DNA from 2 places in the Agrobacterium sp. 22-214-1 genome. Region 2 is predicted to be linked to the other one. Evidence: predicted binding sites of a transcription regulator. Region 2 holds the regulator's gene; the other holds the start of a gene.
The links. The regulator LexA, encoded in region 2, represses DNA repair genes until DNA is damaged. The targets are predictions, from matches to a motif close to TGTTCNNNNTGTGTTCNG.
Positions count from the first base shown of each region.

Region 1: the regulator LexA is predicted to act here: its motif matches at 845-862, upstream of ACQZ5G_RS22565 (ImuA family protein).

Region 1 covers NZ_JBNWCK010000008.1:162,009-168,331, forward strand. Annotated here, with positions in the region: gene ACQZ5G_RS22555 (glycerate kinase type-2 family protein) at 1-313, opposite strand, end outside; gene ACQZ5G_RS22560 (DUF1304 domain-containing protein) at 318-671, opposite strand; gene ACQZ5G_RS22565 (ImuA family protein) at 900-1,664, shown strand; gene ACQZ5G_RS22570 (Y-family DNA polymerase) at 1,579-3,096, shown strand; gene ACQZ5G_RS22575 (error-prone DNA polymerase) at 3,093-6,323, shown strand, end outside.
Region 2 covers NZ_JBNWCK010000001.1:593,371-599,693, forward strand. Annotated here, with positions in the region: gene ACQZ5G_RS03030 (transketolase family protein) at 1-437, shown strand, start outside; gene ACQZ5G_RS03035 (TRAP transporter substrate-binding protein) at 559-1,566, shown strand; gene ACQZ5G_RS03040 (TRAP transporter small permease) at 1,687-2,220, shown strand; gene ACQZ5G_RS03045 (TRAP transporter large permease subunit) at 2,217-3,476, shown strand; gene lexA (transcriptional repressor LexA) at 3,725-4,447, shown strand; gene ACQZ5G_RS03055 (glutathione S-transferase family protein) at 4,721-5,398, shown strand; gene ACQZ5G_RS03060 (ComEC/Rec2 family competence protein) at 5,419-6,323, opposite strand, start outside.

The sequences.
Region 1 (6,323 bases), on a different contig from region 2:
TGCGTTTTGCCGCTTCCGCGCTTTTATCGTCGGGCACGGGGTGCGAGGCCTCGATGATCTCGATACGTGTGGTTGGGACGGCATGGCCGTAACGCGTCACCACCACGCCGGAAAGATCGACATGCGGCCATACCGCTTCGAGCGCGGCAGCCATGGCGGCGGAAGCCTTGCCGGCGCCCACCACCACGCAGCGGCCTTTGGGCGGGGAGGGAAGGTGGTGTTGCAGCACCTTTGCCGGATCGGCGCTTGCGACTGCCGCCATGAAAATCCGGTTGAGAGCGTCTTTTGCGCTGTGATCGTTCCATGCGCTCATCGGTTCATGCTCCGATCCAGAGGAAGCCGAGCGCCAACAATGCCGGCAAAGCCTGAATGAACAGGATCTTCATATTGGCGGTGATGGCGCCGAAAATACCGGCCACCAGAACGCAGGCGAGGAAGAAAACCTTGAAGCTCAGCCCTTCATCGCCCTGCATCAGCCCATAGATCAGCCCCGCTGCGAGAAAACCGTTATAAAGCCCCTGATTGGCGGCAAGCACCTTTGTCTGCCGGGCAAAATCCGCCGAAAGACCGAAGGCCCTGCGGCCGGCTGGTTTTTCCCACAGCAGCATTTCCAGAATGACGATGTAAATATGGATGGCCGCAACCACGGCAATCAGAATGCTGGCGATCATCGGCGGTTTCCTCCAAACCATGATGTCCGTTGCCGGCGGCTGTCAGGGTAAAACAGGTAGCGAGCGGACAATTTCGTTTTAACGGCAGGGCAGAGGGCCGCAAGGCCAGAATCCTCTCTTCCCGTGCAAACTGTTGAAGACCGGCAGCCTATTGCTTGACTCTTTGCTGAAATAGGAACAAAACAAGAACAATAAAGATGAATAACCGGAATTGAAACCTGTCATGCCATGCAAAAGCGCGCGGATCAGTTGCTCGTTGTCGAAGAGCTGCGTGAAAGGCTGGAAAGGATCGGTAACGGCGCTCCGCGCCTGCACGAGACCTTGCCTTTCGGCGTGGATGCCATCGACCACCACCTGCCGGGAGGCGGGCTGAAGCTCGGTTGCCTGCATGAGGTGAGCGGCGGCGGCAATGGCGCTGCCGATGGCGCGGCGGCCGCCCTTTTTGCGGCCGGTGTGGCAGCAAGGCTTTCCGGCAAGGTTTTATGGTGTGTCACCCGCCGGGATCTGTTCATGCCGGGGCTGACGCAGGCAGGCCTGTCGCAGAACCGGGTCATCATCGTTGAATGCCGTGATGAAAAAGGCGTGCTCGACTGTTTCGAGGAAGGCCTTCGCTGCAACGGCTTCGGCGCGGTGATGGGCGAAGTGACGAAACTGCCGATGAACGCCTCGCGGCGGCTGCAACTGGCAGCGGAAACCTCCGGTGTTACCGGCATTGCCATCCGTCGCTTCCGTCGCGCCGCCGATGCGGCGCTGTTCGGAGAGCCGACGGCGGCGGTGACCCGCTGGTGCATCTCTGTCCGGCCCTCATCCCCCTTGCCGGTGCCGGGGGTGGGCAGGCCGCGCTGGTTCCTGGAACTTTTGCGATGTCGCGGCGGCGAAAGTGCCGAATTTGAAGTGGAAGCCTGTGATGCAAAGGGTCGTCTCGCTCTACCTGCCGACATGGCCGACGGATCGTTTCCGGCGTCTTTCGGGCAAGGACGCGCCGCCGGTTGAAAAGCCGCTGGTCATGATCGGTCGCCAGGGCAGCCGCCGGCTGGTGCTGGCGCTCGACAAGGCGGCAAAGGCGGCGGGCATCCGGCCCAGCACGCCGGTCAGCAAGGCGCAGGCGCTGGTGCCGGGCCTTATCGTGGAAGATATGGATACGGCTGGTGATGCCCGCGCCCTGCAGCAACTGGCTTTTCATTTCCTGCGCATCTATGCCCCGATCGTCGCCGCCGACCCGCCGGACGGACTGGTGCTGGACACGGCGGGGGCGGACCATCTGCACGGCAATGAGGCGCTGATGCTGAGCGGCATGGTCAACCGCCTGCATGCCGCAGGCTTCGCCGCCCGCGCCGCCATTGCCGATAGCTGGGGGGCGGCCCATGCGCTGGCCCGTTTCGGCCGTGAGGAAATCAGCATCGTGCCACCGGGCGGGCAGCGGGTGGCGGTTAGCGGCTTGCCATTGGCCGCGCTCAGGCTGGAAGAGCGTATTATTTCCGGGCTGAAGGTGCTCGGTTTCCGCAGCATCGGCGAGCTGGCCGATGCCCCGCGCGCGCCGCTGACCCTGCGTTTCGGCCCCGAACTCGTCCGCCGTCTTTCCCAGGCTTCCGGAGAGATCGGCGAACCCATAGAACCGGTGCGGATGGCCGAGCTGGTGGAGGTGCGGCGCGCCTTTCCCGAACCCATTGCAGCGGCGGAGACGATTGCCCGTTATACGCAAAAACTGGTTGCGGAGCTTTGTGTCGCGCTGGAAAAGCGCGGCCTTGGCGCCCGCCGTGTCGATCTGGTGCTGCACCGGGTGGATAGCGGCCTGCAGGCGGTGCGGGCCGGCACCTCCAGACCGGTGCGCGATGTCAAACAGCTTGTCCGGCTTCTGACCGACCGTATCGACACCATCGATCCCGGTTTCGGCATCGAGATGATGGTGCTGACCGCCACCCATGCCGAGCCGCTTGTCGCCGCGCAGGCCCGTTCCTCGCTTCTGGAGGAAGGCCGTGCGGACATCGCTGATACGGTCGATGTCATCCTCAATCGCGGCCACCGGGTCTATCGTTATGCGGCGGTGGCAAGCGATGTGCCGGAACGCTCCCTTGCCCGAGTTGCTGCGCTTGCGCCTGAGGATACGCTCGGCTGGCCCGGCCACTGGCCGCGTCCGGTCAGGCTTTTTTCAAGGCCGGAACCCATCGAAACGCTGGCGCTGCTGCCGGACCATCCGCCGCGTTATTTCCTCTGGAAAGGCGTGCGCCACAATGTGCGGCGCGCCGACGGGCCGGAACGGGTGTTCGGCGAATGGTGGAAACGCGACCGGGAAAAGGCCGCCGTGCGCGATTATTTCACGGTGGAAAATGAAAGCGGCGAGCGCTTCTGGATTTTCCGTTCCGGTGACGGCGAACATGCCGAGACCGGCTCGCAGGGTTGGTTCATCCACGGGGTTTTCGCATGAATACGCCGCTTTATGCCGAACTGCAGGTGACCACGCATTTCTCCTTCCTGCGCGGTGCAAGCTCCTGTGAGGAGCTGTTCGAACAGGCTAAAAATCTCGGCATCGAGACGCTTGGCATCGTGGATCGCAATAGCCTTGCGGGCATTCCCCGCGCTTATGAAGCCGCCAATAATCATGGCATCCGCCTCGTCATCGGCTGCCGGCTCGATCTGGATGATGATATCTCCGTGCTTGTCTACCCCATGGATCGCCCGGCTTACGGCCGGCTCTGCCGGCTGCTTTCCGTCGGCAAGAAAAGAGGCGGCAAGGGCAAGTGCCGGCTGACATGGGATGACCTCGTTGCCTATGGCGAAGGCCTGATCGTGGTGCTGCTCGCCGATCTGGCCGACGATCTCTGCGCCCTTCGCCTGCGGCGGCTGAGGGCCGCCTTTGCGGACCGGGCTTATATGGCGCTCAGCCTCAGAAGACGTCCCAATGACCAGATGCGTCTTTTCGAACTGTCGAACATGGCGCTAGCCGCAGGTGTACCGACGGTGGTGACCAATGACGTGCTGTTTCATGTGCCCGAGCGGCGCATGCTGCAGGATGTCGTCACCTGTATCCGGCACAATTGCACCATCGATGAGGCCGGTTTCCGCCGCGAACGCCATGCCGACCGCTATATGAAGCCGCCGGAGGAAATGCACCGGCTGTTTGCCCGTTACCCCGAGGCGCTGGCCCGCAGTCTCGAAATCGCGAAGCGCTGCACCTTTTCGCTGAAGGAACTGGTCTATCAATATCCCGAGGAGCGCACGCTGCCGGGGCTGACAGCGCAGCAGGCGCTGGAAAAGCTCGTCTGGGATGCGGTATCGGAGCGTTATTCGGATGGCGTGCCGGAAAAGGTGGAAAAGGCGCTGCATCACGAATTGGACCTGATCGGCAGGCTGGAATATGCGCCGTATTTCCTGACGGTGAATGCCATCGTCCAATTTGCGCGCGGGGAAGATATTTTGTGTCAGGGTCGCGGTTCTGCGGCCAATTCGGTGGTGTGTTACGTGCTCGGTATAACCGCCATTGATCCTCTCAAGGTCGATCTCCTGTTCGAGCGTTTCGTTTCGGAAGAACGGCGCGAACCGCCTGACATCGACGTGGATTTCGAACATCAGCGGCGCGAGGAGGTCATCCAGTGGGTTTATAAAACCTATGGCCATGACAAAGCCGCGCTGTGTTCTGTCGTCACCCGTTATCGCGGGCGCGGGGCGCTACGCGATGTTGGCAAGGTTCTCGGCCTGCCGGAAGATTTGACCAAACTTCTGTCCTCGCAGGTCTGGCGCTGGAGCGAGGGTGTGGATGAAAAGCAGGTGAAGGAGCTGAACCTCAATATGGAGGATCGCCGCCTGAAGCTCGCTTTCGAGCTTGCCAACCAGCTTGTCGGCACGCCACGCCATCACAGCCAGCATCCGGGCGGCTTTGTTTTGACCCATGACCGGCTGGACGAACTGGTCCCGATCGAACCCGCTGCCATGGATAAGCGGCAGATCATCGAATGGGACAAGGACGATATCGATATCATGAAGTTCATGAAGATGGACTGTCTGGCGCTCGGCATGCTCTCTTGCATGAAGCGCGGCTTCGATATTCTGGAGGAGCGGACAGGCAAGAAGCACGATCTGACTTCCATGCCCGATGATGATCCCGCAACCTTCAAAATGATCCAGAAGGCCGATACGCTTGGCACCTTCCAGATCGAAAGCCGGGCGCAGATGTCGATGCTGCCACGCCTGAAGCCCGCAAAATTCTACGACCTCGTCATTCAAGTGGCCATTGTCCGCCCCGGCCCCATCCAGGGAGATATGGTGCACCCCTATCTGCGCCGCCGTGACAAAAAAGAGGAGGAGCACTATCCGAAAGAGGAACTGAGAGGTGTGCTGGGCAAGACGCTGGGCGTTCCGCTGTTTCAGGAGCAGGCCATGCGCGTCGCCATCGAATGCGCGGGTTTCTCCCCCGGCAAGGCGGATCAGTTGCGCCGTGCCATGGCAACCTTCAAGAATGTCGGCACTATCTCCAAATTCAGGCAGGATCTGATCGATGGCATGGTGGAGCGCGGTTATGAGCAGGACTTCGCCGAACGCATCTTCAAGCAGCTCGAAGGTTTCGGCAGTTATGGTTTTCCCGAAAGCCATGCGGCCTCCTTCGCATTGATTGCCTATGCCTCTTCATGGCTGAAGTGCCATTATCCCGATATTTTCTGTACGGCGCTTCTCAATTCGCAGCCCATGGGGTTTTACGCCCCGGCGCAGATCGTGCGCGATGCGCGCGATCATGGCGTGGAGGTGCGCCCGGTCTGCGTCAATAACAGCCGTTTCGATTGCACGCTGGAACCGACGGGAAAGCGAGATGTCAATGGCAAAGAGCGTTATGCCGTGCGGCTCGGCATGCGTCTGGTGAAGGGGCTTTCCAACAATCATGCTGCCGATATCGTCGCTGGCCGGCAGGACCGGGCGTTTGCCTCGGTGGATGATCTCTGGCGAAGGGCGGGCGTTCCTGCCGCTGCCCTCGTCTGTCTGGCCGAAGCCGATGCCTTTTTGCCGTCGCTTTCGCTTGCCAGACGCGAAGCGCTCTGGGCCATCAAGGCTTTGCGGGATGAGCCGCTGCCGCTTTTTGCCGCCGCCGCCAGCCGGGAAAATACTGTCGTGGACGAACTTCAGGAACCTGCCGTCGCGCTCAGGCCCATGACGGATGGCGGCGAGGTTGTGCAGGATTACGGTCATGTGGGGCTCACCCTGCGCGAACATCCCATGACCTTCCTGCGGCGCGATCTTTCCCGCCGCCGCATCGTCACCTGCGCGGAGGCGGTGCGTGTGCGGGATGGCACATGGCTGGAAACGGCGGGTCTGGTGCTGGTGCGCCAGCGCCCCGGCTCGGCCAAGGGCGTGATTTTCATGACGCTGGAGGACGAGACGGGCATCGCCAATGCGGTGCTGTGGGTCAAGACCTTCGAAAAATACCGGCGTGTGGTGCTGTCTGCCGGCATGGTAGGCATTTACGGCAAGATCCAGCGGGAAGGCGAGGTGGTGCATCTGGTCGCCCACCGGCTGACCGATTTGTCGGAAGCGCTGGCAAGTGTGGGCGAACGCAACCGCGCCTTTCCCCTGCCGCATGGGCGTGGCGATGAGTTCCACCACGGCATGCCGCCGGAGGATCATCGCACTATTAGGAAACGCCCGCCGGCTACGGTCGATGATGAA
Region 2 (6,323 bases):
AACTCGGCAAGGCGAAGCTTATCCGCGATGGTGCGCAGGTCCTTTTCATATCGTCCGGCATATTGACGATGCGGGTTCTCGAAGCGGCTGCCCTGCTTGAGAAGGAGGGCGTCGGCTGCGCCGTGCTGCATTCCCCCACCATCAAGCCGCTCGATACCGCCTCGATCTTCGCGGAAGTGGACCGGGCGGATCGTCTGGTCATCGTGGCGGAAAACCACAGCGAAATCGGCGGGCTTGGAGAGGCCGTGGCGATGGCGCTGATGAAAAGCGGCCGGGCGCCGCGCCTGCGGCAGATCGCCCTGCCCGATGCTTTTCTGGATGCGGGTGCCTTGCCCACCCTGCATGACCGCTACGGCATCTCGACGGCGATGATCGTGGCGCGCGCAAGGGCGTGGCTGGAGAATGAAAGTTTTGAAGTACCGCACGGTTCGGTCTAAAGGCTGAAGCTGAAACATGGTGCGGAATCAGCCGGAGGGAGCCGGCGGTTTCAAGGGAGTGGAGCGCGTTATCCGCGTGATCGGACAACGCCGAGGGTGTTTGAATCCAGGGAGGAGAAAAATGAGTATTTCCATCAACAGGCGTATGTTCCTGACCGGTACCGGACTGGCACTGGCGGCGCCGGCCATTCTGACGACGGCCCGCAACGCCCGGGCCGCCACGACGTTGACGCTCGGCCATGGCGCGGCGCCCGGCAATCCGCGCACGATCGCGGCCACGAAATTCGCGGAACTCGTTGCCCAGAAAACCGAAGGCCGCGTGGCGATCAATGTCGCCGGTTCGGAAACGCTTGGCAGCGACGCCGCCATGCTGACCAGCCTGCGCACCGGGGCGCTGGATTTCACCGCCAACAGCCAGGGTCCGGTTTCGAGCGTTGTTCCAGAACTCGCGGCGCTCGGCCTGCCTTTCCTGTTCAGCAACGCCGATCAGGCGATCAAGGTACTCGAAGGCGATGTCGGCGCATCGCTCGATGCGCGCTTCCAGAAGGTCGGCATCGTGCCGCTAGACTGGTGGGACAACGGCATCCGCCATGTCTCCAATTCCAAACACGCCATCACCAAGCCGCAGGACGTCGCAGGCCTGAAAATCCGTACCCCCGCCGACCCGATGACGATGGATATTTTCAAGGCGCTCGATGCGGCGACGGTTCAGATCGCCTTCGGCGAACTCTACATCGCGCTTCAGCAGGGCGTCGTCGACGGGCAGGAAAATCCGCTCGTGAATATCGAAAGCTCCAAGCTTTACGAGGTCAACAAACATATCAGCCTCACCGCCCATAAATGGGAGTCCACCCCGTTCCTGATGTCCAAATTCGCCGAGGGGCGGCTGGGCAAGGATTTCGAGGCGGTCAAGGCGGCGGCGAAGGAGGCGGGGGCGCTTCAGCGCAAACTCTCGGCGGAAAAGGCAAGCGCGTCGCTGGCCGCCTTCAAGGCCAATGCCGCCATCGAGGTGGTGGAAGACATCGACCACGCCGCTTTCGCGAAAGCGACCGCGCAGGTGCTGGAGACATGGAAGCAGAAGCCCTTCGGCGATTTCGTCGCTGAGCTGGAAAAGGCCGCCAAGGGCTGACGATCAGGATGCCGGGCCGGTTCATGCCGCCCGGCCTCGCCTTCATGTCCACCGACAGGATCGGCGGGAGCCTCGCTCACACCGACATTCATACGGTTTCAGTTTTCAGGAGATGCGCCAATGCTCGAAGGAGCCTTGTCCGCCGCCAATCGCGTTGACAGTTTCATCGCCATCCTCTGCCGCATCATCATCGTGGCAACCGGCATTCTGCTTACGGTCATCATGACCGCAAACGTCATCGTCCGCTATCTATCGACATCCGGCGGGCTGGATTTTGCGGAAGAACTGCCGACCATGCTGTTTCCATGGTTCATCGTTGCCGGCATTACCCTTGCCGCGCAGAGCGGCGCGCATATGGCGGTTGAATGGATTTATGACAAGTTCGACGAACGCGGCAAGGTGGCGGTTCTGCTGTTCGCCAATCTCGTGACGGTCGCAAGCTTCGTCATTCTCGCGCAGCAGGCGCTTGTCGTCGCCGAGATCGCCGGCGCGGAAATCAGCCCTGTGCTGCAACTGCCCAACAGCATCGGATATTATTCCATCGCCTTCGGCGCGGCACTGGTCTCGATCACCACCGCAACGGCAAGCCTGCGCATTCTCTCCGGCGGCTGGCATGCGCGCCCGCACGGTGCAACCGAGGAGATGCCGCTATGACCATCGTGATGATCATTGCATTTTGTATTCTCATGATGATTGCGGTTCCGGTCGGTTATGCGCTGATCATCTCTGCGGGCGTCGCCGTGCTGTGGAACGGTTATGTGCCGCTTTCGATCGTGGCGCAGCAGGTTTACGACCAGACCCAGTCTTTCCCGATGCTGGCGCTGCCGTTCTTCATGCTTGCGGGCACGCTGATGCTCGGCGGCAAACTTGGAACCCAGCTTCTGGAGCTGGCCTCCAAGGCCATGCAGCGCTGGCGCGGCGGCCCGCTTTCCACCACCGTCATTTCCTCGGTCGTGTTCGGCGGCGTTTCCGGCTCGGCGGTCGCCAATGCGAGCGCGCTCGGCTCGGTGCTCATTCCATGGCAAAAGCGCCAGGGCTATCCCGCTCCCCTCTGTGCGGCCAACAATGCCACCTCGGCCGTCATCGACGTGCTCATTCCGCCGTCGATCCCGATGATCCTCTATTCGCTGGTCAGCGGCGTCAGTATCGCCAATCTGTTCATCGCCGGCATTCTGCCGGGCCTGCTCATGGCGGTCGGTTTCATCTTCGTCTGCTGGGCCATTGCCGTGCGGCGTGGCTATGCGGTGCGAGACGAACGCATCCGCAAGCGCGATCTGGCACTACTTGCATTCCGCAGCCTGCCGGCGATCCTTCTGCCGATCCTGATCATCCTCGGCCTGCGCTTCGGCTTTGCAACGCCGACCGAAGTGGCCGTTCTTTCCGTCGTCTATTCGCTCGTGCTCAGCATCTTCTTTTATCGCGATCTGACGTGGAAGCGTTTCTGCGACAATTTCGTCGAGGCTGGCTCCGCAACCGGCGTCGTCATGCTGGTCATCATGGGCAGTGCGGCGGTGGGCTGGGTGCTCACCTTCGATCAGGCGCCCCAGCATTTCGCCACCTGGGTGGCGGAGAATATCTCCAACCCGATCCTGATCATTCTGATGATGAACGTCCTGATGCTGATCATCGGCATGCCGCTCGATCTGCCGCCGTCAATCCTGCTGCTCGGACCGATCTTCGTGCCGCTTGCGGATATGATCGGGCTCGACCGGGTGCAGCTCGGCATGATGATGGTGATCAATCTCGGTATCGGGCTCTATACGCCACCGATCGGCACCACGCTCTTCATCTCGTCCTCCATAGCCAGAGCGCCGCTCGGCGCGACGACGAGGGAATTGTGGCCGTTCTTCACCATGGCGATGCTGCTTCTCATCGCAGTCAGCTTCATTCCTGCGCTCACGATCTACTGACGTTCGGCCCGTAGCAAATCGGCAGCCAGAAACCACCGGCCGGGTCTATCCGGTCGGTGGTTTTAGTATTCAAGACGTGCCGCCTACGTCGTTAAATCTGCTTTGTTCATGGTTTCGACGATCAAATCACGATCTGCGATGCACCCTTCACGAAATTTTAGGGGATTGCGGAACACATATGGAACATATAGTGTTCGTTCTGTATTTGTTTCGCGACTTCAACGACGATTCTCAAGGGTGTTTTCCTCATGCTCACGCGCAAACAGCAGGAATTGCTTCTCTTCATTCATGAAAGAATGAAAGAGTCCGGCGTGCCGCCCTCCTTCGATGAAATGAAGGACGCACTCGATCTTGCCTCCAAATCCGGCATCCACCGGCTGATCACCGCACTCGAGGAGCGCGGCTTCATTCGCCGGCTACCTAACAGGGCGCGCGCGCTGGAAGTGATCAAATTACCTGAGGCCTATGCGCCGGGTGCAAGGCCGCAGCGCGGCTTCTCGCCGAGCGTCATCGAAGGCAGCCTCGGCAAGCCAAAGACGCCGGAGCCGGCCCCTGCCCCCAAGGCGCCGGCCAATGATCTCGGCGGTGCAGTCACCGTGCCGGTCATGGGCCGTATCGCCGCCGGTGTGCCGATTTCCGCCATCCAGAACAACACCCATGATGTGGCCGTGCCGGTCGACATGCTCGGCTCGGGCGAACATTACGCTCTTGAGGTCAAGGGCGACTCGATGATCGAAGCCGGCATTTTTGATGGCGATACCGTCATAATCCGCAACGGCAACACGGCCAATCCTGGCGATATCGTCGTAGCACTGGTGGATGATGAAGAAGCGACCCTGAAGCGTTTCCGCCGCAAGGGAGCCTCCATCGCACTGGAAGCCGCCAACCCCGCCTATGAGACCCGTATTTTCGGGCCGGATCGGGTGAAAATCCAGGGCAAGCTGGTTGGGCTGATCCGCCGCTACCATTAATTGGCAGCCCGCTTTTTTCGCTAAGGGCGTCATCGAGACGATGGCGCTCCCTTTGAGGCATCTTGGCTTGTTCTCTGGAACAGAGCGGCTCTGCGGAAGTAAAGAGAGGGTGTGTTTCGCCCTCATCTCCGGGCGGTGAGGTAGATATGCCTCCTTCTCCCTGCCCTCACCTTGCCATTCATCAACGCGGCTTATGGGAGCCATGGATTATTTGCAATATTCCAAGGGCCATCCGCCGGTATAGAAATGCGCGTCATATCGGGGAAACACGTCATGTATGATCTTTATATCGCCAACAAGAACTATTCCTCATGGTCGCTGCGGCCGTGGGTGTTGATGCGCACGCTCGGCATCGCCTTCGATGAAAAACTCGTTCCCTTCGGCGAAGGCGTTTCCTTCTCCACCTTCTCGCCGACCGGCAAGGTGCCCTGCCTTGTCGATGAGGGCGTGACAATTTGGGAAACGCTGTCGATCGCCGAATATCTGGCGGAAAGACACCAGGGCGTCTGGGCGAGCGACAAGCAGGCACGGGCCTGGTCACGTTCCGCGGCGAGCGAAATGCATGCGGGCTTTTCCTCGCTGCGCAATCTCTACCCGATGTCGGTCGGCATTCGCGTAAAACCGAAGGGTGGCGATACCGGGCTTGCGGCCGATATAAAGCGCATCGATACGCTGTGGAGCGAAGGACTCGCGAAATTCGGCGGGCCTTTTCTTGCCGGCCAGAAATTCACGGCGGTCGATGCCTTCTTCTGCCCGGTGGCATTTCGTTTCCAGACTTATGGCGCGGAACTTTCGCCCGCGGCGAGAGCCTATTGCGACCGGCTGCTCACCCTTCCCGCCATGCGCGAATGGTACGAGGCCGGGCTGAAGGAAGTCTGGCGCGACGCGGCGCATGAAGAGGAAATTAGCGGGATCGGCGAATTGACGGCGGATCTGCGCATCAAGGCCTGACGACCCATGCTGGCGGCACTTTATTGTGATGCCGCCAGCAACCGCATGACGGCATCAGGCACGTCGTGATCGAAACGGCCGCTTTTCCAGTCGTAATAGCGATGTTCGCTCCAGGGCCTGTCCATGCCGGCGATTGCGGCGCGCAGTCTGCCGACCACCCCTGCCTGATCGCTGCCGGCGAAGTCCATTTCCAGCGAACCGATCCGCCGCAGGATATCGCGGTTCAGCAGAAGTGCGCCCGAGCGGCATTGGGAAAAGGACGTTCTGCGGGAGACGATAACGATATCGGCAATATCGCAAGCCTTTCCGGCAAAGCGGCCATCTTCCAAAACGATGATCCATTCGCCGCTTCCCGCGCGCGCAACGCACCATATGCCTTTGCTGCAGGTGAAAACACCGGGCTCGGCGTCTCTCAGGGCCGCCGTCATCTGCCGTGCAACCGCGCTCATCTCTTGCGGATCAAGCTTCGCCTTCGGGGCCAAAGCCACGGTTTTTGCCGTAGCCTCGGTCTTGAGAAAGACCGGCGGCACAGGCTGTTCCGGTAAAAGCAGCGCCCTTTGCCACTGGCCATAAACGAAACCCTGCGGCTGAGCCTTCGTCGTATAGGCTTTGCCGTCCTCCAGCAGCGCCACCAGCTCGCCATCCTCATGAACAAGCAAATCGGGCGGATCGCGATAGGCCGTGGCGGCTGACAGGCCAAAGGCAAGGAACAGAAGCGGCATGCCCAGAAGCGCAAGCCGGCTGCGCAGCAATGTCAACAGCAGAAAACCAGCCGAGGCGAGCCCCAGAAACCACCCGTGCGGCCGGCCCGTCGCAGCGCTTCCGCCCCAGGACGCCACCTCCTGCGCAACCTCGATGACGAGGGCCATGCCGTACCCCATGACCTTCAGAAATGGCGCATCCAGCCCGAAAGGCATCAACAGCA